3 regions of the Streptomyces sp. NPDC005303 genome follow, and region 3 is predicted to be linked to each of the others. Evidence: riboswitches for the same ligand, from Rfam matches in the RefSeq annotation. Region 3 holds a riboswitch; each other region holds the start of a gene.
The links. A riboswitch is a leader RNA that binds a small molecule or an ion and turns the genes downstream of it on or off. The one in region 3 is predicted to bind cyclic di-AMP.
Positions count from the first base shown of each region.

Region 1: linked by a shared signal. The riboswitch ahead of ABZT93_RS28565 (transglycosylase family protein) and the one ahead of ABZT93_RS01865 (NlpC/P60 family protein) in region 3 are both predicted to bind cyclic di-AMP.
Region 2: linked by a shared signal. The riboswitch ahead of ABZT93_RS30835 (M23 family metallopeptidase) and the one ahead of ABZT93_RS01865 (NlpC/P60 family protein) in region 3 are both predicted to bind cyclic di-AMP.

Region 1 covers NZ_JBEXGM010000024.1:47,573-55,415, reverse strand. The annotation lists gene ABZT93_RS28575 (transposase) at 350-799, shown strand; gene ABZT93_RS28570 (transglycosylase family protein) at 950-2,002, shown strand; cyclic di-AMP (ydaO/yuaA leader) riboswitch at 2,141-2,307, shown strand; gene ABZT93_RS28565 (transglycosylase family protein) at 2,311-2,994, shown strand; gene eno (phosphopyruvate hydratase) at 3,289-4,575, shown strand; gene ABZT93_RS28555 (septum formation initiator family protein) at 4,676-5,152, shown strand; gene ABZT93_RS28550 (DUF501 domain-containing protein) at 5,180-5,716, shown strand; gene ABZT93_RS28545 (Ppx/GppA phosphatase family protein) at 5,713-6,654, shown strand; gene ABZT93_RS28540 (NAD(P)/FAD-dependent oxidoreductase) at 7,086-7,843, shown strand, end outside.
Region 2 covers NZ_JBEXGM010000028.1:76,775-84,617, forward strand. The annotation lists gene ABZT93_RS30800 (hypothetical protein) at 1-424, shown strand, start outside; gene ABZT93_RS30805 (dihydrofolate reductase family protein) at 434-1,561, opposite strand; gene ABZT93_RS30810 (MarR family transcriptional regulator) at 1,683-2,192, shown strand; gene ribA (GTP cyclohydrolase II) at 2,314-2,955, shown strand; gene ABZT93_RS30820 (response regulator transcription factor) at 2,959-3,609, opposite strand; gene ABZT93_RS30825 (histidine kinase) at 3,597-4,748, opposite strand; tRNA gene ABZT93_RS30830 (tRNA-Met) at 4,914-4,987, shown strand; cyclic di-AMP (ydaO/yuaA leader) riboswitch at 5,297-5,454, shown strand; gene ABZT93_RS30835 (M23 family metallopeptidase) at 5,466-6,491, shown strand; gene ABZT93_RS30840 (aldo/keto reductase) at 6,647-7,591, shown strand; gene ABZT93_RS30845 (PrsW family intramembrane metalloprotease) at 7,605-7,843, opposite strand, start outside.
Region 3 covers NZ_JBEXGM010000001.1:377,405-385,247, forward strand. The annotation lists gene ABZT93_RS01840 (PspC domain-containing protein) at 124-1,452, shown strand; gene ABZT93_RS01845 (response regulator transcription factor) at 1,449-2,159, shown strand; gene ABZT93_RS01850 (NlpC/P60 family protein) at 2,192-3,253, opposite strand; gene ABZT93_RS01855 (hypothetical protein) at 3,708-4,061, shown strand; gene ABZT93_RS01860 (tellurite resistance/C4-dicarboxylate transporter family protein) at 4,039-5,022, opposite strand; gene ABZT93_RS01865 (NlpC/P60 family protein) at 5,111-6,244, opposite strand; cyclic di-AMP (ydaO/yuaA leader) riboswitch at 6,252-6,413, opposite strand; gene pcrA (DNA helicase PcrA) at 6,960-7,843, shown strand, end outside.

The DNA.
Region 1 (7,843 bases), on a different contig from region 3:
CACCGGACTTGATTGCCTTGAAACTGTGTTGGAGGGCCGGACAGTCCCTGTTCCCGGTGACATCGAGAAGCAGCGCAGACGCGTGGAGGTCTTCGAGAAGTCACTCGAAGAGAAGGAGGAAGCCGCGGCGCGTGCAGTGGTCGATCTGGCGCGGAACCCGGGCCTCGGCCAGGCGGTCAAAGACGCCGCGTCGAAACAACTCGACCAGGACGTGCGGATCGCCGGAGAGATCCTTGCCATCGCGAGAGACGTGCTCGCGACCCACGAGGAGGCCGAGGCGAAGGTCAGCAGGGCCAAGGATCTCGCCGCCATCGCCAGGGCGGGAGGAAGGGCCCCGGCACTCTCCGAGATGAGAGAATTGATCGATCTCCTGGACATCACGGTGGAGCCTCTGGGCGAGGTACGGAAGCGCTCCGGCGTCGCATGCAAAGTGACGGAGTGGCATGAGCGCACCGGTACCCCGGTTCCTGCCGCGGTGTTCGAGTCGGAGTGGGACGCCGTAGAAGAGCTGGTAGGCGACTTCTTCGGGTATCGCCCCTTTGTGCGTGGCGCTGTTGATCTGCGGACACAGCTCAACGGCATTCTTCATCGGCTACGCACAGGGTGTCTTTGGGACGAACTTCCCGAACGTTACGGGCCATGGGCAGCGGTCAAGGATCGTCAGAACGCATGGTTCAGGAGGGGCTTCTGGCCCACTCTGATGCTTCGCCTCAACCGCCTTGGCGGAGGTACACCTGTCAGGCGTGAGCTGCGGGTTCCTCCTCTTCAGGTGTCCAGGCGCGGCTTGGGTGCGGGTTAAACATGACGCGCCCTCAAGTCTGTGATCTTCACGTGATCTACGCGGCATTAACTTGTGACAAGTGATCGAATCCCTATACGTTCACGGACCAGCGCGGTGCCCCGCAGTACCCACCGCGCGGGTACTTGCTGTCTCGGGAAAGGTCCCTCCATGCTCTCCGGGAACGGTCGTCACCGTCGCCCCCGTCAGGCTCCGGCTCTCCTCGTAGCGGCCGGTGTGACGGGATCAGCCATCGCGATCCCACTGCTCGGAGCGACCGGGGCGAGCGCCGCCACCGGCACCACCTGGGACCGTGTCGCGGAGTGCGAGAGCGGCGGTTCCTGGAGTGAGAACGACGGCAACGGCTACTACGGCGGCCTCCAGATGTCCCAGGAGAACTGGGAGAAGTACGGCGGCCTCGAATACGCCGAGACGGCCGACCTGGCCAGCCGCAACCAGCAGATAGCCGTGGCCGAGAAGCTCCTCGCGGACCAGGGCATCGCCGCGTGGCCGACCTGTGGTCTGCTCGGCGGTCTCAGCAAGGACTCGAGCTCGGCGGACGTCGACACGGGCGTGGGGAGCGGTACCCCCTCGACCTCGGCGTCCGGTTCGTCGAACTCGTCCGGCTCGTCGGGTTCGTCCGGCTCCTCCAACTCGTCGGACTCCGGGGATTCTTCCGGCGGTCTGCTCGACGCGCTGGACGGTTCGTCCGCGACGCCTTCGCCGTCGGCCACCCCCTCCAGTGGCGATTCCGCCAAGCCGGACAAAAAGAACTCTTCGGAATCCAAGGACTCCGCCGCAAAGGACGCACAGCCTTCCGACAGCTCACCCGTCGTGAGCCCAGAAGAGGACGAAGCGGACAAGTCGTGGCAGGAGGGCGGCTCTTCGGCCCTCGTGGACGTCGGCGCCCTCGGCTCCGGCAAGCACCGCGGTGGCAGTGCCGAGGAGGTTGCGACGAAGAGCACGGCCTCCGCCCCGGCCGGCCGGCACGCCGCCGCGACCTACGTCGTCCGGGAAGGTGACTCTCTCGTCTCCATCGCCGACTCCCTTGGCCTCGACGGCGGATGGCGCGCCCTCTACGCCGAGAACAAGGACCGCATCGGGGCCGACCCGAGCAACATCGTCGCCGGTCAGACGCCGACACAGGGGCTGAATAGGGCTGAAAAGCCCAGAAAAACAGCGGGAGTTCACGTCACACTTCACACCGAATGTCCACTTTGGTGAAAGTGTGGGATGAGTCTCAGAAGCCCTGATCGTCTTTGAAATTCCGCCGAGCGCGTGTCTACGGTCGTCACCGCTCGGCAACCCGAGCCCCGTCTGTCGCAACGCCGAATCCTGCCAGCGGCCGTACGGGAACAGTCGTCGCGTCAAGCGCCGTAGGCAGGAGCGGGGGACCCAGGTAAGTGCCGGGCCCAGCAGTTCACGCTGGACCGGCTTGGGGTTAAGTCGCGCACCGCGAGGTGGGCGACCGGGCAACTCAACCGGCCCGAACCCGACAGCTCACCTCGCAGGCGTCGGTGAGGGGATCCACCATGCTGTTTTCCGGCAAGGGCAAGCACCGTCGTCCGTCCAAGGCCACCCGGGCCGCCGCGCTCGCCGGTGTCACCGGTGTCGCCATCGCCGCCCCGCTGATGGCGGCCGGCAACGCCTCCGCCGCCACCGCCTCCGAGTGGGACGCCGTCGCCCAGTGCGAGTCCGGCGGCAACTGGTCCATCAACACCGGCAACGGCTACTACGGCGGCCTGCAGTTCTCGGCCTCCACCTGGGCCGCGTACGGCGGTACGCAGTACGCCGCGCAGGCCAACCAGGCCAGCAAGTCGCAGCAGATCTCCGTCGCCGAGAAGGTCCTCGCCTCCCAGGGCAAGGGCGCCTGGCCGGTCTGCGGCACGGGCCTGTCCAGCGCCTCCTACAACGGCGGCAGCAGCTCGTCCTCCTCCGGCTCCTCGAACTCGGGCACCAGCACCCGTTCGACCGACGAGCAGAGCGCCTCCCGCTCCTCCGAGCGTCCGGCCGCCAAGAAGACCGTCACCACCCCGACCGGCAAGAAGGTCAAGAAGGGCGACGGCGAGTACAAGGTCGTCAAGGGTGACACCCTCAGCTCGATCGCCGAGAAGCACAAGGTCAAGGGCGGCTGGCAGAAGCTGTTCAAGCTGAACAAGGACATCATCGACGATGCCGACTTCATCTTCCCGGGCCAGCAGCTCCACCTGAAGTAAGACCCAGCTGAACCACAGGGCCCTCACAGCCGTGTCCTTCAGGATGAAGGCCTCGTGAGGGTCACCCCCCGTCCCCACGGGCTCCCCGCTCCGGTGCGTGTTCCCCCGTACGCACCGGGGCGGGGTTTTTTCTTGCCCTGCTGTCGGGACGTCTTTGTTCAGTTCAGAAACAATTTACTCTCGGTTCTGTCCATGGGTCGGTCCACACGGTGGCCGATCCCCCGGAGCCGGTTAGGCTCGGACTCGCAGAACCCACCGCGGTCCCGGCGGACCGTGTCACATCCCAAGAAGGAGATGCTCGTGCCGTCCATCGACGTCGTCGTAGCCCGGGAAATCCTGGACTCCCGAGGCAACCCCACGGTCGAGGTCGAGGTCGGCCTCGACGACGGCAGCACCGGTCGTGCCGCCGTCCCCTCCGGCGCCTCCACGGGCGCCTTCGAGGCCATCGAGCTTCGCGACGGTGACCCGAACCGCTACCAGGGCAAGGGTGTCGAGAAGGCCGTCCTGGCCGTCATCGAGCAGATCGGCCCGGAGCTGGTCGGCTACGACGCCACCGAGCAGCGCCTGATCGACCAGGCGATGTTCGACCTGGACGCCACCGACAACAAGGGCTCGCTCGGCGCCAACGCCATCCTCGGCGTCTCCCTGGCCGTCGCCCACGCCGCCTCCGAGGCCAGCGACCTCCCGCTCTTCCGCTACCTGGGCGGTCCGAACGCGCACCTGCTGCCGGTGCCGATGATGAACATCCTGAACGGCGGCTCGCACGCCGACTCCAACGTGGACATCCAGGAGTTCATGATCGCCCCGATCGGCGCGGAGTCCTTCTCCGAGGCGCTGCGCTGGGGCACCGAGGTCTACCACACCCTCAAGAAGGTCCTGAAGAGCAAGGGCCTGTCCACCGGCCTCGGCGACGAGGGCGGCTTCGCGCCGAACCTGGAGTCCAACCGCGCCGCCCTGGACCTCATCCTCGAGGCGATCAAGGAAGCCGGTTACATCCCCGGCGAGCAGGTCGCCCTGGCGCTCGACGTCGCCGCCTCCGAGTTCTACAAGGACGGCAAGTACCAGTTCGAGGGCAAGGACCGCTCCGCCGCCGAGATGACGGAGTACTACGAGGAGCTCGTGGCGGCCTACCCGCTCGTCTCCATCGAGGACCCGCTGTTCGAGGACGACTGGGCCGGCTGGAAGGTCCTCACCGACAAGCTGGGCGACAAGGTCCAGATCGTCGGCGACGACCTGTTCGTCACCAACCCCGAGCGCCTGGCCCGCGGCATCGAGGACGGCGCCGCCAACGCGCTGCTCGTCAAGGTGAACCAGATCGGCTCGCTCACCGAGACCCTCGACGCCGTCGAGCTCGCCCAGCGCAGCGGCTTCAAGTGCATGATGTCCCACCGCTCCGGCGAGACCGAGGACGTCACCATCGCCGACCTGGCCGTCGCCACCAACTGCGGCCAGATCAAGACCGGCGCCCCGGCCCGCTCCGAGCGTGTCGCCAAGTACAACCAGCTGCTGCGCATCGAGGAGATCCTCGACGACGCCGCGGTGTACGCGGGCCGCTCGGCCTTCCCCCGCTTCAAGGGCTGACCTCACCAGGTCAATCCTCAGCCAGTCGTACGTACGTCCCCGTACCGGTCCCGTACCGTGTGCGGGGACGTACGCACGTAGAAGGGGAGGCGGAGAGCCGATGGCCGTGAAGGACCGGGACCGTTTCTCCACCGCGACCAGGATCAGAATCCTCGGTGAGCAGACCGCGGCCCGTGTCTACCGCTCCCAGAGCAAACGGCAGGCCCGCCGCTCCCGGCTGACCGGGCGGGCCGCGCTGCTCGCCCTGGTGCTGTGCACCCTGGTGGTGGCGCTGGCGTACCCGATAAGGCAGTACGTCTCCCAGCGTGCCGAGATCGCCGATCTCCAGCGGGAGAAGGCGCGGGCCGCCGAGCGGGTCGAGAAGCTGCGCGACCTCAAGGCGCGCTGGCAGGACGACGCCTACGCTGAGCAGCAGATCCGGCAGCGGCTGCACTATGTGATGCCGGGGGAGACGGGCTTCATCGTCGTCGACCCGGACGCGGCGAAGCGGTCCCGTACCGATCTCGGGGCCGCCGACCGCCCCTGGTACTCCAACGTCTGGGACGGCGTCGACAAGTCCGACGCCTCCGACCAGTGAGACCGTGAGACCTAGAGAAAGACAGGCATGGAAACGCCCCCGCCGACCACCCCGCGCACCGAGCCCACCGACGCCGACGTCGAGGCCTTCAAGCAGCAGCTCGGGCGGCCGCCGCGCGGACTGCGCGCGATCGCGCACCGCTGCCCCTGCGGACAGCCGGACGTGGTGGAGACGGCCCCTCGCCTCCCCGACGGCACGCCCTTCCCGACGACGTACTACCTGACGTGCCCGCGCGCCGCCTCGGCGATCGGCACGCTGGAGGCGAACGGCGTCATGAAGGAGATGACGGAGCGGCTCCAGACTGATCCGGAGCTCGCGAAGGCGTACCGGGCCGCGCACGAGGACTACCTCGCCCGCCGGGACGCCATCGAGGTCCTGGAGGGCTTCCCGAGCGCGGGAGGTATGCCGGACCGGGTGAAGTGCCTGCACGTCCTGGTCGGCCACTCGCTGGCCGCCGGACCGGGCGTCAACCCGCTGGGCGACGAGGCGATCGCGATGCTGCCGGAGTGGTGGCGCAAGGGCGCCTGTGTGACCCTCGCCGGGACCGAGGAGAACGACCAGTGACCCGCGTCGCCGCCATCGACTGCGGTACGAACTCCATCCGCCTCCTCGTGGCGGACTGCGACCCGGCGACCGGCGAACTGGTCGACCTGGACCGGCGTATGACCATCGTGCGGCTCGGGCAGGGCGTCGACCGGACCGGGCGGCTCGCGCCCGAGGCGCTGGAGCGAACCTTCGCGGCCTGCCGGGAGTACGCGGCGGTCGTCAAGGAGCACGGCGCCGAACGGCTGCGGTTCGTCGCCACCTCCGCCTCCCGGGACGCCGAGAACCGGGACGAGTTCGTGCGCGGCGTCATGGACATCCTCGGAGTGGAGCCCGAGGTCATCTCCGGGGACCAGGAGGCCGAGTTCTCCTTCACCGGGGCGACCAGGGAACTCACCGGCAGCGACCACCTCGCCAAGCCGTATCTCGTGGTGGACATCGGCGGCGGTTCGACGGAGTTCGTCGTGGGCGACGACCATGTGCGCGCCGCACGCTCCGTGGATGTGGGGTGTGTGCGGATGACCGAGCGGCACCTGGTGCGGGACGGGGCCGTCAGCGACCCGCCCACCGACGCCCAGATCGCCGCGATGCGGGCCGACATCGAGGCCGCCCTCGACCTCGCCGAGGAGACCGTGCCGCTGCGCGAGGCGCGCACCCTGGTGGGTCTCGCCGGGTCCGTCACCACCGTCTCGGCGATCGCGCAGGAGCTGCCGGAGTACGACTCGCAGGCCATCCACCACTCCCGGGTCTCCCACGACCGCGTTCGCGAGATCACCGACTGGCTGCTGCGCTCCACCCACGCCGAGCGCGCGGCCGTGCCCTCCATGCATCCGGGGCGGGTGGACGTGATCGGGGCCGGGGCCCTCGTCCTGCTCACGATCATGGAACGGATCGGTGCCGAGGAGGTCGTCGTGAGCGAGCACGACATCCTCGACGGCATCGCGTGGTCCATCGCGTAGGCCCTGCGGGCACCTCTGCTGAGCAGGTAGAACAACGTATGAGCGCGTCCGGGGGGCCCTTCGGGGCCCCTCTTCGACGTGGCGCCGAGAAACTTCGTGAAGTTCTTCACAAGGAATTTGGTCCGGCCGGACGACGAATGTGCTCCGGTTGACCCTTCCGGGGGCTCAACACCCGTGTGAACACGTTCAAAACGGTGAGTTGCGGACCTCGGGCGAGGGGTGGGGGAGGTGGCTGCGAGGACCCCTCACAGGGCGGCTTTCGGCGCAGAGAGGCAGCTCACGCGGCATTGACAACGGGTCGCCTTACACGCTGGTTCCCGTTCCGCGCCATGACTTGGATCACGCGAGTCGCGGAGGATAACACACACCTTCCAAGAGCTTGTGAAGGGGCGCACGAGCGACCCCCCTGGGGCAGGTGGATACTCGATGCCATGAGCACCACGGAGCGTCCCAGGATCCTCGTAGTAGGCGGTGGGTACGTAGGCCTGTACGCAGCTCGGCGCATTCTCAAGAAGATGCGCTACGGCGAGGCGACCGTCACGGTCGTCGACCCCCGGTCGTACATGACCTACCAGCCCTTCCTCCCCGAAACCGCCGCCGGCAACATCTCCCCGCGCCACGTCGTCGTCCCGCTGCGACGCGTGCTGCCGAAGGCGGAGGTGCTCACCGGCCGGGTCACCACCATCGACCAGGACCGCAAGGTCGCCACGATCGCCCCGCTGGTCGGCGAGGCGTACGAGCTGCCCTTCGACTACCTGGTGATCGCGCTCGGCGCGGTCTCCCGCACCTTCCCGATCCCCGGCCTCGCCGAGCAGGGCATCGGCATGAAGGGCGTCGAGGAGGCCATCGGCCTGCGCAACCACGTGCTGGAGCAGCTCGACAAGGCCGACTCCACGAAGGACGAGGAGATCCGCCGCAAGGCGCTCACCTTCGTCTTCGTCGGCGGCGGTTTCGCGGGTGCGGAGACCATCGGCGAGGTCGAGGACATGGCCCGCGACGCGGCCAAGTACTACACCAACGTCTCGCGCGAGGACATGCGGTTCATCCTCGTCGACGCCGCCGACAAGATCCTTCCCGAGGTCGGCCCCAAGCTGGGCGCCTACGGCAAGGAGCACCTGGAGAGCCGGGGCGTGGAGATCTACCTCTCCACCTCGATGGACTCCTGCGTCGACGGCCACGTGGTCCTCAA
Region 2 (7,843 bases), on a different contig from region 3:
CCCCGGCATCACCTTCCCCGCGGGCATGCTGTCGTCGCGCGTCACCCTCGACTGGCACTTCAAGGCCGACCCGGCCAAGCCGATGGTCGCGCCCGTCTTCATGACCCGTTTCCTGCCGACCGGCCTGAACAGCCGCAACCAGGCCGCGGCGAACAGCACCACCACGGTCGACGTCAGCGCCGGGCGCGGCTCCCAGGGCCCCGATCCGAAGTTCACCAAGGTGACCGCCAAGTCCGTCAAGGTCTGGTCGTCCGCCGACGGCGGCAAGACCTGGAAGGCGGCGACAGTCAGGCACTCCGGCTCGACCTGGCAGGCGTCCGTCCACAACCCGGCCTCCGGCGCGGTCGCCCTGCGTTCCCAGGTGACCGACGCGGCGGGGGACCGTTCGGTGGAGACGGTCTACCGGGCGTACGCCATCGGCTGAGGTCCCTCCTCACGCCAGGTGGCGGTTCGGGGCCTTCGCACGGTCCTCGTACTCGCCCAGCACCACCACGTCCACGCCCTTCGCCGTGAGCAGTCCCGTCCCGTCCGCTCCCGCCACGAAGGTGTCCGGCTCCCGCCACGCCGTCACCACCCGGCGTACCCCCGCGTCCAGGATCAGCCGGGCGCAGGGGGCGGGGCGGGAGGCGCGGTGGGTGCAGGGTTCCAGGCTGGTGTAGACGGTGGCCGTGGCCAGCCGGGGATCGGCCGGATCGATCTTCGCCAGCGCGGCCTCCTCCGCGTGGACGACCGGGTCGGCACCCTCCCTGGAGTGGCCGCGCGCCAGTTCCGTGCCGTCGGCCGCGACCACCACGGCGCCCACGCTGAACGCCGTCCGTGAAGGCGGGCAGTCGCTCGCCAACTCGCAGGCCAGGGCGAGCCAGTGGTGGTCCGCGGCGGCGGCGACCAGGCCCGTGCCGGGGGCGGTGGGCTCGTAGCGCATCAGGACCACGTCCTCGATGCGGCGGGTCTCCACCAGACGCAGCCGGCCTTCCTGGTAGGCGCCCGGGCCGAAGAGCCGGGGGGCCTGCGGACTGCCGACGAAGAGGGGGGCCAGGACGAGCTGCACCTCGTCCGCCAGGCCCTGCTGGAGGAGCTGGGTGTGGATCCGGCCGCCGCCCTCCACCATCAGCCGCTCCACTCCGCGCTCCTCGCGCAGATGCTCCAGCAGACGGCGCCAGTCCAGCTCGGGGCCGAGCGGAACGATGTCGGCCGAGATCCCCAGCGCCCTGGCCCGCTCCGCGCCCTGGTCCGTCGTGTAGACGACCTTCTCGCCGCCCGTGTGCCAGAAGTTCGCGGCCGGGTCCAGCTCGCCCGAGCCGCTGACCGTGACCTTCAGGGGGTACGGCGGTTTCCCGGCGGCGGCGCGGGCCGCGCGGCGCGTCTCGGAGTTCACCAGCAGGCGGGGGTTGTCGGCGCGGATCGTGCCCGCGCCGACGAGGATGGCGTCCACGGAGGCGCGGACCTCGTCGACGCGGTCGAAGTCGGCCGGGCTGGACAGGAGGAGGCGGTCGGGGCCGGTGTCGTCGAGGTAGCCGTCGAGGGAGACCGCGGCGGAGAGCAGGACGTAGGGGTGGGGCATCGGCGCGGTCCCTCTCGGAAACGGATGGCGGGGGTGAACGGAAGGCGCGGGTTCGGCGGGTGTCGGGGACTTCACGGACGGCGGTCTTGGTTCAAGTTTGAAGCAAACCTACACTGGGGGCATGACGACCCGCTGGCTCAGCCCCGACGAGCAGCGAGCCTGGCGTGCCTACATCGCCGCCTCGCTCCTCCTGGAGGACACCATCGACCGGCAGCTCCAGCAGGAGGCCGGCATGCCGCACCTGTACTACTCCATCCTGGCCAACCTCTCCGAGACCCCGGAGCGGCGGCTGCGGATGACCGATCTCGCCGAGGGCCTGAAGATCACCCGGCCCCGGCTGACGTACGCCGTCGCCCGGCTGGAGAAGGACGGGCTGGTGCGGCGCGAGAGCTGCAAGTGGGACAAGCGCGGCAGCCTCGCGGTCCTCACGGACGAGGGTATGGCGGTGCTGGAGCGGGCGGCGCCGGGCCATGTGGAGACGGTCCGCACCGCGCTCTTCGACCGGCTCACCCCGGAGCAGGTGGGGCAGCTGGAGGAGATCTTCACCAGTGTCACCGCAGGACTTCAAGGGGAGGACGGTCCCGCCGAGGAGGTCCCGTGGCGCCGACGGTCGTCCCCGTCCTGTTCGTGAGAAGTCCTGCGTGACGAGCGCCACAAAGGCGTTGCTTCAAATTTAAAGCATGAGGTAGTGTCTCGATCAGTAGAACTGCTTCAAATCTGAAGCAGGTGTGCCTACGGACCGGAGTACCCGCATGCCCGACCTGCCCGCCGCCACCCAGCGCTCCCGCGTCCGCGTCCCGCTGCGCTTCGGGGACGGTTACCGCGTAGACGCCGAGCTCGTCACCTTCCACGGCCTGGCCGACGGGCAGGAGCACCTTGCCGTCGTGCTCGGTGACCCCGCCCCCGGCACGGCCCCGCTGGTGCGCCTGCACTCCGAGTGCCTCACCGGCGATGTCTTCGGCTCCGCCCGCTGCGACTGCGGACCTCAGCTGCGTGAAGCGGTCGAGCGCATAGCCGAGCGCGGCGGTGTCCTGCTCTACCTGCGCCAGGAGGGCCGCGGCATCGGCCTCTACAACAAGCTCGACGCGTACGCCCTCCAGGACCAGGGCCTCGACACCTACGCCGCGAACACCGCGCTGGGCCTGCCCGAGGACGCCCGCGACTACACGGCGGCCGCGCAGATGCTGCAGGCCCTCGGGATCTCCGAGCTCGACCTGCTCTCCAACAACCCCGACAAGGCCGGCCAGTTGCGCGACCTCGGCATCGATGTCCGTGACCGGATCCCCACCGGAGTCTTCACCACCGCCCACAACGTCCGCTACCTGCGCGCGAAGGTCCTGCAGACCCAGCACACGCTGCCGCTGGCGGAGTTGACCGAACTCGGCGTCGGCTGACGCTCAGCTGGGCGTGTGCGCCAGATAGGCCAGCACGGCCAGCACCCGCCGGTGGCCGCTGTCGCTCGGTGGCAGGCCCAGCTTGAGGAAGACGTTGCCGATGTGCTTGCTGACCGCGCGCTCGGTGACGACGAGGGTCTTCGCGATGGTGGTGTTGTCGTACCCCTCGGCCATCAGCTTCAGCACCTCACGCTCGCGCGGGGTGAGGGAGTCGAGCGGTGTGTCACGGCGGCGGGTCAGGAGCTCGGTGACGACCTCGGGGTCGAGCGCGGTGCCGCCGGCCGCGACCCGCTCCAGCGCGTCGAGGAACTCGTCGACCCGGCCGACCCGGTCCTTCAGGAGATAGCCGACCCCGCTGGTGCCACCCGCCAGCAACTCGGCGGCGTACGACTCCTCGACGTACTGCGAGAGCACCAGTACCGGAAGTCCGGGGATCCGCTCCCGTGCCTCCAGGGCGGCCCGCAGACCCTCGTCGCGGAACCCGGGCGGCATCCGTACGTCGAGCACGGCCACGTCCGGCCGGTGGTCGAGCAGGGCGGGCAGGATCTCGGGGCCGGTGCCGACGACGGCCACGACCTCGTGCCCGGAGGACGTCAGCAGAAGGACGAGCCCCTCTCTCAGAAGGGCGTTGTCCTCGGCGATCACCACACGCACGGCAGCTCCACGTAGATCACGGTCGGGCCCCCGGCGGGGCTGGTCACTTCGAAGGTCCCGTCGAGCGCAGCGACCCTGCGCCGCATCCCGAGCAGCCCCGAGCCCGCGGGCTCGTCGACGCCGCCCCGGCCCTCGTCCCGCACCCGCACGGTCAGCCCGCGCCGGGTCCGGGCCAGCCGGACCTCGGCCCGGTCCGCACCGCTGTGCTTCGCCACGTTGGTGAGGGACTCGGCGACCACGAAGTAGGCGGCCGCCTCCACCGCCGCGGGCGCCCGGGTGCCCGCGTCCAGGCCGCCGTCGTCCACGGTCACCGTCAGCCCGCTGCTCGCCGCCAGCGCCCGCACCGCGCCGACCAGACCCCGGTCGGTGAGGATCGGCGGGTGGATGCCGCGCACCACGTGCCGCAGCTCGGTCAGTGCCCGCTCGGCCTGGGTCTGGGCGTCGTCCAGCAGCTTACGGGCGGCGTCCGGGTCACGGTCGTAGGCCCGCTTGGCGAGTCCGATCCGCATCGACAGCGCCACGAGGTTCGCCTGGGCGCCGTCGTGCAGGTCCCGTTCGATGCGGCGAAGTTCCGCCTCGTGCGCGGCGATGGCGTCGGCCCGGGTCTCCTTCAGCTCCTCGACCCGCCGGGCCAGCCTGGCCTTCGGGGACGGCATGAGCAGCGCGGTCGACCAGCGGGCCTCGGTGTCCGCGAGCCTCACGATCAGCGGGAGGACGACGGGGTCGCGGCGCAGCGCCCCGGCCCAGACACCGTCGACCACCAGGCCGAGGGGCCACAGGGGCAGGGCGAGGGCGAGCAGGGCGCCGTAGAGGTAGTAGCAGAGCATCCAGCGGAAGTCCGTGAGCGTGCCGGGGTCCCGCACCGAGATGCGCAGCCGCTCGCGCAGCGTGCCGGTCATCGGGGTGTAGGCCTCGGGGATCTCCCTGCCCGTCCACCGGGCGGTCAGATTCCGCTTGGCGCCCGCGATCCGCCGTATCAGCAGCACGGCCTCGGGCAGCAGCCAGCAGCCGACCACGACGACCGTGCCTGCGGCGGCGATCAGCAGCACGGTGATGAAGAGGTACATGCCGAAGCACATCGCCGCGGCCACGACGAGATGCACGGTCGCCATCGCCGCACGCTGCACCGACTTCCACATGCGGCTCACGCTAGACGAACGGCTCCCGGCGCACGGTGTAGCCGGCTACACCTTCCGGGCCGGGCGAGGGTTTCCGCACAGGGGGAGCCGGCCCGCACCGCCGGGCCTCCGGAACAACCCTGGCGCGAACCACCTCGCCGATGACGTATGCTGGTCACACAACGGCGCGGGGTGGAGCAGCTCGGTAGCTCGCTGGGCTCATAACCCAGAGGTCGCAGGTTCAAATCCTGTCCCCGCTACTCAAGGCTCAGGGCCGGAGTCCAGTCACTGGACTCCGGCCCTGAGTGTTTTCCCGGCCGTGCCGCACGGTACGACGTCTCGTGACGCGGGGTGAGCGAGTGACCGCCCTCCGCATAACAACTGACGCACCGTCAACACCTGTGCGCCATCCGACGAAGGGTCAACTCGCCCGTTTTTAGCCGTTCATGGGCCCTAAGTCCTGCGGGATTTCGTTAACGATCAAGCGGAACAGCTTGGAATCGAGCCCCCGGGTCTATTAACGTTCGATAACGCAGCGCGGTCGTCCCAGCCGTCACAAGAGACGGCTCCGTGCTCACGCGCCGAATTCCGCAAGGAAACCGGGGAACCACCAACTTGGGGTGAATCGCTCGTACTCCGCCGTGGCAGCACGGCGGGTATACGCGCGTAGGAGACCTTCCTGCTCCGAACCCGTCAGCTAACCCGGTAGGCGAGAAGGAAGGAAAGGAGCGCGCCCACGTGGCGTCCAACCCGCCTGCCCCCGAGGCGCCGTACGTTCCGAGCGACACCCTCGTGTACGGCGGCTACCGCGCCGACGACGAGGCCCCGCTCGGCGAGTGGAACCCGACCGCGGATTCCCTCGCTCCCGTACGAGGCCGGCATCGCGTCGCCAAGCAGCGTGGCGGGGGTTTCGCCCGTAGCTCCACCGTTCTCGGCGTCGGTGTCATAGCCGCCGTCAGCGCGGGCGGGATGGCCAGCGCCAACACCGGCAAGCCGCCGGTCTCCATCTCCATGCCCGACCTGGGCTCCGTGAGCTCGCTCATCTCGGACAACGCCGACACCGCCGCGGACGACACGAGCGCCTTCAGCAGTGTCGGCGCCACCACCGCCGACACCACTCAGGGCACCTCGGACGCCGGCGAGGCGCTGCGCTCGCGCATCCTGGCCCAGGCCGAGGTGCAGCAGGACCAGATCGACACCAAGGCCGCCCAGGCCGTCGCGGACGCCGCCCAGAAGGAGGCCGACGCGGCCGCCGCCAAGGCGGAGAAGGACGCTCAGGAGAAGGCCGCCGCCGCGAAGAAGAAGGCGGAGGAGGCGGCCGCGAAGAAGGCCGAGGCCGCGCGCCTGGCCGAGCTCGCCAAGCAGTACACGCTGCCGACCTCGTCGTACACCATCACGGGGACCTTCGGTCAGGCCGGTTCGCTGTGGTCCTCCGGCTACCACACGGGCCTCGACTTCGCCGCCCCCACGGGCACCCTCATCAAGGCGATCCACAGCGGCACCATCACCGAGGCCGGCTGGGCCGGTTCCTACGGCTACCGCACGATCCTCACCCTCGACGACGGCACCGAGCTGTGGTTCTGCCACCAGTCCTCGATCAATGTCAGCGTCGGCCAGAAGGTCGGCACGGGTGACGTCATCGGCCGCGTGGGCGCCACGGGCAACGTGACCGGCGCGCACCTGCACCTGGAGGTCCACCCGGGCGGCTCGGCCGACGGGATCGACCCGATGTCGTGGCTGCGCGGCAAGGGGCTCACCCCCTGAGGTCTCCCGCGGACTCCCGCGAACTCCGGCAGCCCTGACGACGTCCCCCCGACGTCAGGGCTGCCGGTGCTTCGGAGCGACTGATTCCGGTTGTTTACGAGGACTTTGCGGCCGTAGCGGAAGACCGGCGTCCGGCGCGGGCGTTGACGTATGGCATGACTTCTCTTCGCAAGCTCGGCTCCTCCGGCCTCGAGGTCTTCCCGCTCTCCCTGGGCGGCAACGTCTTCGGCTGGACCGCCGACGAAGCCACGTCCTTCGCCGTCCTCGACGCGTACACCGCGGCCGGCGGCAATTTCGTCGACACGGCCGACTCCTACTCGGCGTGGGTCGACGGGAACTCCGGCGGCGAGTCCGAGACGATCATCGGCAAGTGGCTGGCGGCCCGCGGCAACCGCGACGACGTCGTCATCGCCACGAAGGTCAGCCAGCACCCCGACTTCCAGGGCCTGAGCGCCGCGAACATCAAGGCGGCGGCGGAGGCTTCGCTGCGGCGCCTGGGCACCGACCACATCGATCTGTACTACACCCACTTCGACAAGCCGGAGATCCCCGTCGAGGAGATCGTCGGCGCGCTGGACGAACTGGTGAAGGCGGGCAAGGTGCGGGCGATCGGCGCCTCCAACATCTCCGCCGCGCGGCTCGCGGAGTTCCTCGCCTTCTCCGACCGCGAGGGGCTCGCGCGCTATGTCGCCCTCCAGCCCCACTACAACCTGGTCTCCCGCGACACGTACGAGGGCGAACTCGAGGCCGTCGCCTCCAGGGAGGGCCTCGCCGCCGTCCCGTACTACGCCCTCGCCTCCGGGTTCCTCACCGGTAAGTACCGCCCCGGTACGACGGTCGAGAGCGCGCGCCGGGCAGGCGCCGCCAAGCACCTGGAGACCGAACGCGGCCGTAAGGTCCTCGCGGCGCTCGACGACATCGCCGAGTCCCACACCGTCCCGGTCGCCACGGTCGCCCTCGCCTGGCTCGCCGCCCAGCCGACGGTCGCGGCCCCGATCGCGTCCGCCCGCACGGTCGAACAGCTGCCGGCGCTGCTGGGGGTGGGCGATCTGGTGCTGTCGGAGGAGGAGCTGGGGCGCCTGACGGAGGCGTCGGACTGACCTTCCGGCGCGGCTATGTCCGGTACGGGTTGTAGGCGGGGTACGGCACCGTCGGGTGGGCCGGGTGAACGGGGTGCGGCGGCTGGAGCGCGTGGGCCGGGTGAACGAGATGCGGCTGGGCCGGGTGCGCCGGGTATCCGTACACCCCGTACACCGGCCAGGGCGGCGCGGTCACCGGTACCGGCGGTGCCGTCATCCGGGCCGCGTGGTCCAGCGCGGGACGCGCCACGTCCCGGCGCCGCCACAGCTCGT
Region 3 (7,843 bases):
CGAGGGCGGGACGGGAGTCGGAACGACCCTGGCCGGACCCTGATATCGGCCCTGAGAGGGCGGAGGGAAGCGTTCGGGAGGCGCGCCGTTCGAAGATCAGGGGAGTCTCGGGGGCCAACCCTGATGCCCCCGCATCCTGGCCGTGTGACCATCGATGGCATGCCGGAAGCCGCAGCAGCGCCACTCGTCGAACCGCGGCCGCCGCGCAAGCTCTACCGCAGCAGTGACGGACGCTGGCTGGGTGGTGTGGCGCGGGGGCTCGCCGGGCATCTCGGGCTGCCCGTGATCTGGGTGCGGCTGGTCTTCGTCGGCCTGTTCATGGCGGACGGCCTCGGCGCGTTGCTGTACGCCGCGTTCTGGTTCTTCGTGCCGCTCGGCGTCGGCGGGGTCGGCGGGCAGAAGCCCCCCTCCCTGGTCACCACCGAGACCTCGCCCGACGGCCGCCGCAGACTGGTCGCCCGCCGCCCGGACCGGGGCCAGATCGTGGCCCTGCTGCTCATGGTCGTCGTGGCCATGGTCTTCGTCGGTAATGTCAACGTGGGCAATGGAGCCAAGGCCTACCTCTGGCCCGCCGTGCTGGTCGGCGCGGGCGTCGCCCTGGTCTGGCGCCAGGCGGACAACGCCCGCCGGGCCCGCTGGATGGAGGTGGGCCGCCGTCGGCGCACCCTGACGCTGCTGCGAGCCGCGGGCGGCGTCCTCCTCGTCACCGCCGGTGTCTCCGGGGTCTTCGTCCTCCAGGGCTCCGCCGCCCACCTAGGCTCCGTTCTCCAGGCGGCTCTCGCGGTCCTCGTCGGGATAACGCTCCTCGCGGGGCCGTATCTCGTCCGCATGACCCAGGACCTCTCCGAGGAGCGCCTGATGCGCATCCGTGCCCAGGAGCGCGCGGAGGTCGCGGCCCACGTCCACGACTCGGTGCTGCACACCCTGACCCTGATCCAGCGCAATGCGGAGAACGCGTCCGAGGTGCGCCGCCTCGCCCGCGCCCAGGAGCGCGACCTGCGCACCTGGCTGTACAAACCCGAGGGCACCGGCAAGGACGAGGCCGACGAACCCACCGACCTCGCCGACGCCGTCCGGCGCAACGCGGCCGAGGTCGAGGACAAGCACGGCGTCCCCATAGAGGTGGTCGTCGTCGGAGACTGCCCGCTCGACGAGAGAACCGGCGCGCAGATGCAGGCCGCGCGTGAGGCGATGGTCAACGCCGCCAAGTACGGTGGCGAGGGCGGCGCCGTACAGGTCTACGCCGAAGTCGAGGGCAGGACGGTCTTCGTGTCCGTCCGGGACCGCGGCCCCGGCTTCGACCTCGACTCGATACCCGCCGACCGGATGGGTGTCAGAGAATCGATCATCGGCCGCATGGAGCGCCATGGCGGCACGGCCCGGCTGCGTGCGGTGCCGGGCGGCGGCACGGAGGTCGAGCTGGAGATGGAGAGGGCGGAGAAGACGTCATGAGCGACGAGGCGAACGGCACGGCGGAGGTCACGGGGGGCGCGGACGGGCGCCGGGTGCGTGTGGTCCTCGTCGACGACCACCGCATGTTCCGTACGGGCGTCCAGGCCGAGATCGGCCGGACCGAGGAGACCGGCGTCGAGGTGGTCGGGGAGGCCGCGGACGTCGACCAGGCCGTCACCGTCATCACCGCGACCCGTCCCGAGGTCGTTCTCCTCGACGTCCATCTCCCGGGCGGCGGTGGGGTCGAGGTCCTGCGCCGGTGCGCCCCGTTGATGGCCGACGCCGAACAGCCCGTCCGCTTCCTGGCCCTGTCCGTCTCGGACGCGGCCGAGGACGTGATCGGAGTGATCCGGGGCGGTGCGCGCGGCTATGTGACGAAGACGATCACCGGCACGGACCTCGTCGACTCCGTCTTCCGGGTCCAGGAGGGCGACGCGGTCTTCTCGCCGCGCCTGGCCGGCTTCGTCCTGGACGCCTTCGCCTCCACCGACGCCCCGCCGGTCGACGAGGACATGGACCGCCTCACCCAGCGCGAGCGCGAGGTGCTGAGGCTCATCGCGCGCGGTTACGCGTACAAGGAGATCGCCAAGCAGCTGTTCATCTCGGTGAAGACGGTCGAGTCCCATGTCTCGGCGGTGCTGCGGAAGCTGCAGCTGTCGAACCGTCACGAGCTGACGCGGTGGGCGACGGCGCGACGGCTGGTCTGACGCACGCCCTCGCCCGCTCACACCCCGCCCGCTCACACCACGCGCGTGGCCCCCGCGAACGGCATCTCGTCGATCGGTGCCACCCGCACCGGTGCCGAGGGGTTCGGGGCGTGGATCATCTGCCCGTTGCCGATGTAGAGGCCGACGTGGCTGATGCCCGAGTAGAAGAACACCAGGTCGCCGGGGAGGAGTTCGGAGCGGGAGACCCGCCGGCCGGCGTCGATCTGGGCGTAGGTCGTGCGGGGCAGGGAGACACCGGAGGAGCGGTACGCGGCCTGGATGAGGCCCGAGCAGTCGAAGGCGTCCGGCCCGGTGGCACCCCAGACGTAGGGGCTGCCCAGCTTGGCGTAGGCGTACGAAACGGCAGCCGCGGCACGGGAGTCGGGGGCTCCCGTGGCGGCCGCTCCGGGGCCCGTCAGTTCCTCGCGTGCGCCCGTCGTGGCCCGTGAGGCGCGATCCTGGCCGCTCCCGAGCACCGACCGTTCCTCGGCCGACAGCTGGGACATCAGTCGGCGGACCGCGCCCAGTTTGCCGGTGATCGTCTTCTTGTGCCGTTTCAGCTCCGTCTGACGCGACTTCAGCGAGGCCAGCTCGATGTGCGCGGCCCCGCGCAGCTGCTCGATCTCCCGCAACTGCCGGCGTACGTCCGCCACGGAGGCGGCCTGGCGCGTACCGGCTCGCTCGACGAACTCGGCGCTGTCCAGGTACCGGTCGGGGTCGTCCGTCAACGCGAGCTGCATCGCGGGGTCGAGGCCGCCGCCCCGGTACTGGGCCGCGGCGATCGTGCCCAGCGTGTCCCGCGCCTCGTTGAGCTGCTCCGTCCTGCGGGCCGCCTCGTCCCGCAGGGTGTCCAGCCGGGTCTCGGCCGCCTCCGCCTTCTCCTTCGCCCCGTTGTACTTCTCCGTGGCGGCCTCGGCCTCCTGGTACAGCCGGTCCACCTTCGCCTTGACCTGCTCCGGAGTGAGCTGCGGCTCGGCGTGTCCGATCCCGTTGAACCCCGTCGCGCTCGCGGCCCCCGCGAGGGCGATCGTCGCTGCCGTACGGACCGTGTGACCGCCGGCCGAGCGGCTGTGGGGCTTGCGGTGTGCTGCCAAGTGGACTGCACGTCCCTTCCTACGATCGGCCGCCCCGGGGCTCACGGACGTACGAACGCCAGGGGGAGCGGCCGTACGACCGCCCGGGGCGGTGTGCGCGTCCGGCGACGGCCTGCACAGGGGGAGCGGGCCGCCGCCGGACCTTCTCGGCGGTGGTGGCCGACTGCCGCCCCTGGCCCGGGCGGCGGTGGGGAGCCGGTCACCTGGTGGAGGACGCTAAACCGACCGTGTCCGGGAGGTAACGCGTTGTGCGGAAGTGCCGCCAGGGGACCGCCGGGTGACCGAAGGTGACCGTGATCCCGGGGTGGCATCGTCGACTTCGCGCGGTGCGCTGACCGAAGTAAGGATTCCGGGACCCGTGACCGGCGGGGAGTGCTATGGGTCGCATATATGCAACATCTGCTCAAGGGGCCGGTGCGAGTGTCCCTCGCGCCCCGGCATAGGCTCCGGCCCCATGGACGTACTCATCCATCTCTTCGTCGGCCTGCACATCATCGGTATCGCCTCGCTCCTCGGAGGCTTCCTCACCCAGATGAAGGCGATGGGCCAGGGCGCCGCCCGGTTCGTTCCCGCGATGCTGCACGGCGCCGCGACGATGCTGGTCACCGGGGTGATCCTGGTCGGCCTCAACCAGGCCGACGACCAGCACGTCAACAACATCAAGATCGGCGTGAAGCTGGCCCTGCTGATCGTGATCCTCGGTCTCGTCTATGTGAAGCGGGACGACGAGAAGGTGGACAAGAGCCTGTTCGGCCTGGTCGGAGCGCTGACCACGGCCAATGTCTTCATCGCGGTGCTGTGGACCTGACGGCGGCACGAGCGGAGTCGGCCGCCCCGGCCGCGACGGCCAGCCAGGCCGCCACGGAGATCCACAGCAGCACCTCACCCGGTGTCCGGAGCGACGGGACGTCCACGGCGGCGGAGACCGACAGAGCCGCCACCGCGGCCATGCCCATGGGGAACACGGTGGCCCAGCGGCGCACGTCGTAGCGCAGACGCGGCCGTACGAACTCGGCCGCCAGCAGGACGGCGTACCAGGCCAGGTCGAGCACCAGCAGGGCGACGGTCACCGCGCGCAGGACGCCGAGGTCGTCATCGTTCCACAGGTACAGGCTTGCGCTGTCCGCGGCGATCAGCTTCGAGCCGGCGAGCGCCGAGATGGCGAGCGCGCCGCCCGCGATCCACTGGTCGCCCGGTCCCTCCAGCACCTGGCGCAGATCGAAGCGGAAGAGCGCGACAACGTAGAGGACCAGGCCGAGCCAGAACAGCACGAGCGCCGCGTGCGCGAGCCAGGCCGCTGACTCTGCCGGGGCGAGCGTGGCGCCGAGGACCGCGAGGCCCTGGGTGGCGACACAGCAGAGGAACACCCCGCCGGGCATCCGCCGCGTCCAGCGCCCCACGACGAGCACGAGCAGCACCGGCCACAGCAGCGCGGACAGGGCCAGCAGCGCCTCGGCGAGGGTCTGCCGGCCGAGTGCCGAGAACCGGGTGCCGAGGACGGTGGTCGCCGCCACGGCCGTCAGGGCGCCCGGTGTTCCGGCGTCCACGGCCCATCGCGAGCGCTCCCGCAGCAGTAGTACGGCGAACTCGGCGGCCAGCCCGAGCCAGGCCGCGCAACCGAGCACCAGGGCGATCCGGGACAGCGTCTCGTGCCCGGTCAGACCGAGCCCGAGCGACACGATGCCGGTCGCCATCACCGCCGCCCCGGCCGCGGGCGGGCGCCGCGTCCACCAGGCGCGCAGGGGGGAGTGGGGGGAGGTACCGGACATGTGCCGATGCTAGGAAGTTCCCCGTGCCGTGCGGACGGGGCGCGCACGCGCGCGTGCGGAAATGCACGCGAGTGCGGGCTGTGCGACCTCAGGCCGGGCGGACCACGCTGTGGATCCCCGACTCGCCGTCGTAGTAGATCGACTCCTCGCGGACGTACGCGCCCGGCTTGGGGGCGTGGATCATCATGCCGTTGCCGATGTAGAGGCCGACGTGGCTGATGTCGTCGTAGAAGAAGACCAGGTCACCGGGTTGGGCGTCGGCCAGGGAGACCGTGGTGCCGGCGTTGACCTGGTCGTAGGTGACGCGGGGGAGGTCTACGCCCGCCGCCTTCCAGGCGGCCTGGGTGAGCCCCGAGCAGTCGTAGGAGTCGGGGCCGGTGGCGCCCCAGACGTACGGCTTGCCGATCTGCGCGCGGGCGAAGGCGAGGGCCTTGGCGGCCTTGGTGGCGTACGAGGAGTCGGGCGCCGTCGACGTGCTCTGCTGCGGGGCGGCGGTCTCCTGTGCGGCCTTCTCGGCCGCCGCCTGCTGCTGCGCCAGCTCCGCCGCCTTGCGGGCCGCCTCCTGCTGCTTGCGCTGCTCGATCGCCGCGAGCCGCGCCTTCTCCTGGGCGGTCAGCTCCGACAGCAGCTCGCGCGCGTCGGCGAGCTTCTTCTGGACGGTCGCCTTGGCGGTCTTCAGGTCGCTCTGCGTCTCGCTGAGCGACTGAAGGCTCTGCGAGGCCTCCTGGCGCTTCTTCATCGTCGCGGACTGCTCGGAGACGAAGTCGTCGACCGCGCCCTTCTGGCGGCTCGTCAAGCGGCCCATGAGCTGTGTCTGGTCGAAGTAGTCCTGCGGGGTGTCGGCGAGCAGGAAGGTCGCCGTGTCGGGCGCGGAGGCACCGGTGCGGTACTGGGCCGCGGCGAAGGACCCGAGTTCCTCGCGTGCCTTGTTGAGCTTCTGGGTGCGCTGGGCGACGTCGTCGAGGAGCGTGTCGACCTGCTTGCGCTGCTTGGCCGTCTTCTCCTTCGCCGCGTTGTAGCCGTCGGTCGCCGACTCGGCCTGGCGGTAGAGGTCGTCGACCTTCTTCTCGACCTCTTCGAGACTCGGCTTGTCATCGGCCGGCGCGGCGTTCGCCGACTGGGACAGCAGGGCCACGGAGGTGAGGGCGGCCGTCGCGAGGGCCGGGGTCCGTATGCCTGCCATGCGCGTACCGACGGGACGCGACTTGCGGTGCGACGCCAAGGGAGGCGACTCCTTCCGATGCTCCGCCTACCGGGTTAGCTGTCGGGTTCGGGCGGGAAGGGTTGCCCTACGGCGCTCCCCTGCGCGGGAGTCGGCCGATTCACCCCGGGTTCGGTGGGTCCCCGGCTCCGGGCGCGCGGCGGCGCTGCGGACTCGGCGGAGGCCGTGCGGCCCGGCGAGGTTCGCCGGAGGGGGTCGTACGGCCTGTCCGGAACGGTAACCAACTGGTGTGGCCCCTGTGAAGGTTGATGTTCGATATGCCCGATACATTTTCGTGACCTTCGTCCCAGGGGGCGCTTCGCCTCGCGAATTCGCGGCGATCTGGGATGCCTTGGGGCTATTTTCGGTGGCGCGATGCCGTCTGCTCGCCTTTTGGGGCTGGTTTCAGGGGCCGGTTTCAGGGGCCGCCGTAGCCGGGGGCGGGTTGGTCTTCACCTGGCGGTCGGCCGGGCCTGTGCCTGTGCCGTGACGAAGGTCTCGCACGGCAGGCGCAGGGACGTGAGGGTGGCCGGTCCCGGCGGGCGTGGCCGTCGGCCAGGAGGCCAGGAGGCCAGGAGGCCAGGAAGCCAGGAAGCCAGGAAGTCCGGAGGTCCGGAGGTCCGGAGCCCAGGAGGGCGCCAGGAGGTCCGGTCGGAAGATCATCGGGTTCTGGTACGGGTGGATGTTCTCGGGGCGGCGGCGGGCTGTCAGTGGGGAGCCCTAGACTCGGAGAGCGATGAGCAGCCTCTTTGACGACAGCTTCCTGGCGGACCTCCAGGCCCCTCGCGGGCATGGGGAGGAACCCCCGCCGCCGCCCGAGGACGAGCACGGACCGGAGCAGGTTCCGGACGACCTGTTCGGTGGGAAGTTCGACGTGCCCCCCGACCGGGACGCCTACTACCGCGACGGCGCCCCGCGCCCGGTGGTGGACCCGGCCACGCTCCTGGAGGGGCTGAACGAGAACCAGCGCGCGGCCGTCGTGCACTCCGGCTCCCCGCTGCTCATCGTGGCCGGTGCCGGCTCCGGCAAGACCCGGGTGCTCACCCACCGCATCGCCCACCTCCTCGGCGAGCGCAATGTCCACCCGGGCCAGATCCTCGCGATCACCTTCACCAACAAGGCCGCGGGCGAGATGAAGGAGCGCGTCGAGCAGCTCGTCGGCCCGCGCGCGAACGCGATGTGGGTCATGACCTTCCACAGCGCGTGCGTGCGGATCCTGCGCAGGGAGTCGAAGAAGCTCGGGTTCACCTCCTCCTTCTCGATCTACGACGCCGCCGACTCCAAGCGGCTCATGGCGCTGGTCTGCCGTGACCTGGACCTCGACCCCAAGAAATTCCCGCCGAAGTCCTTCAGCGCCAAGATCAGCAACCTGAAGAACGAGCTGATCGACGAGGAGGACTTCGCCGCCCAGGCCACCGACGGCTTCGAGAAGACCCTCGCCCAGGCCTACGCGATGTACCAGTCGCGCCTCCGCGAGGCGAACGCTCTCGACTTCGACGACCTGATCATGACGACGGTCAACCTGCTCCGGGCGTTCCCCGATGTCTCCGAGCACTACCGCCGCCGCTTCCGGCATGTCCTCGTCGACGAGTACCAGGACACCAACCATGCGCAGTACGC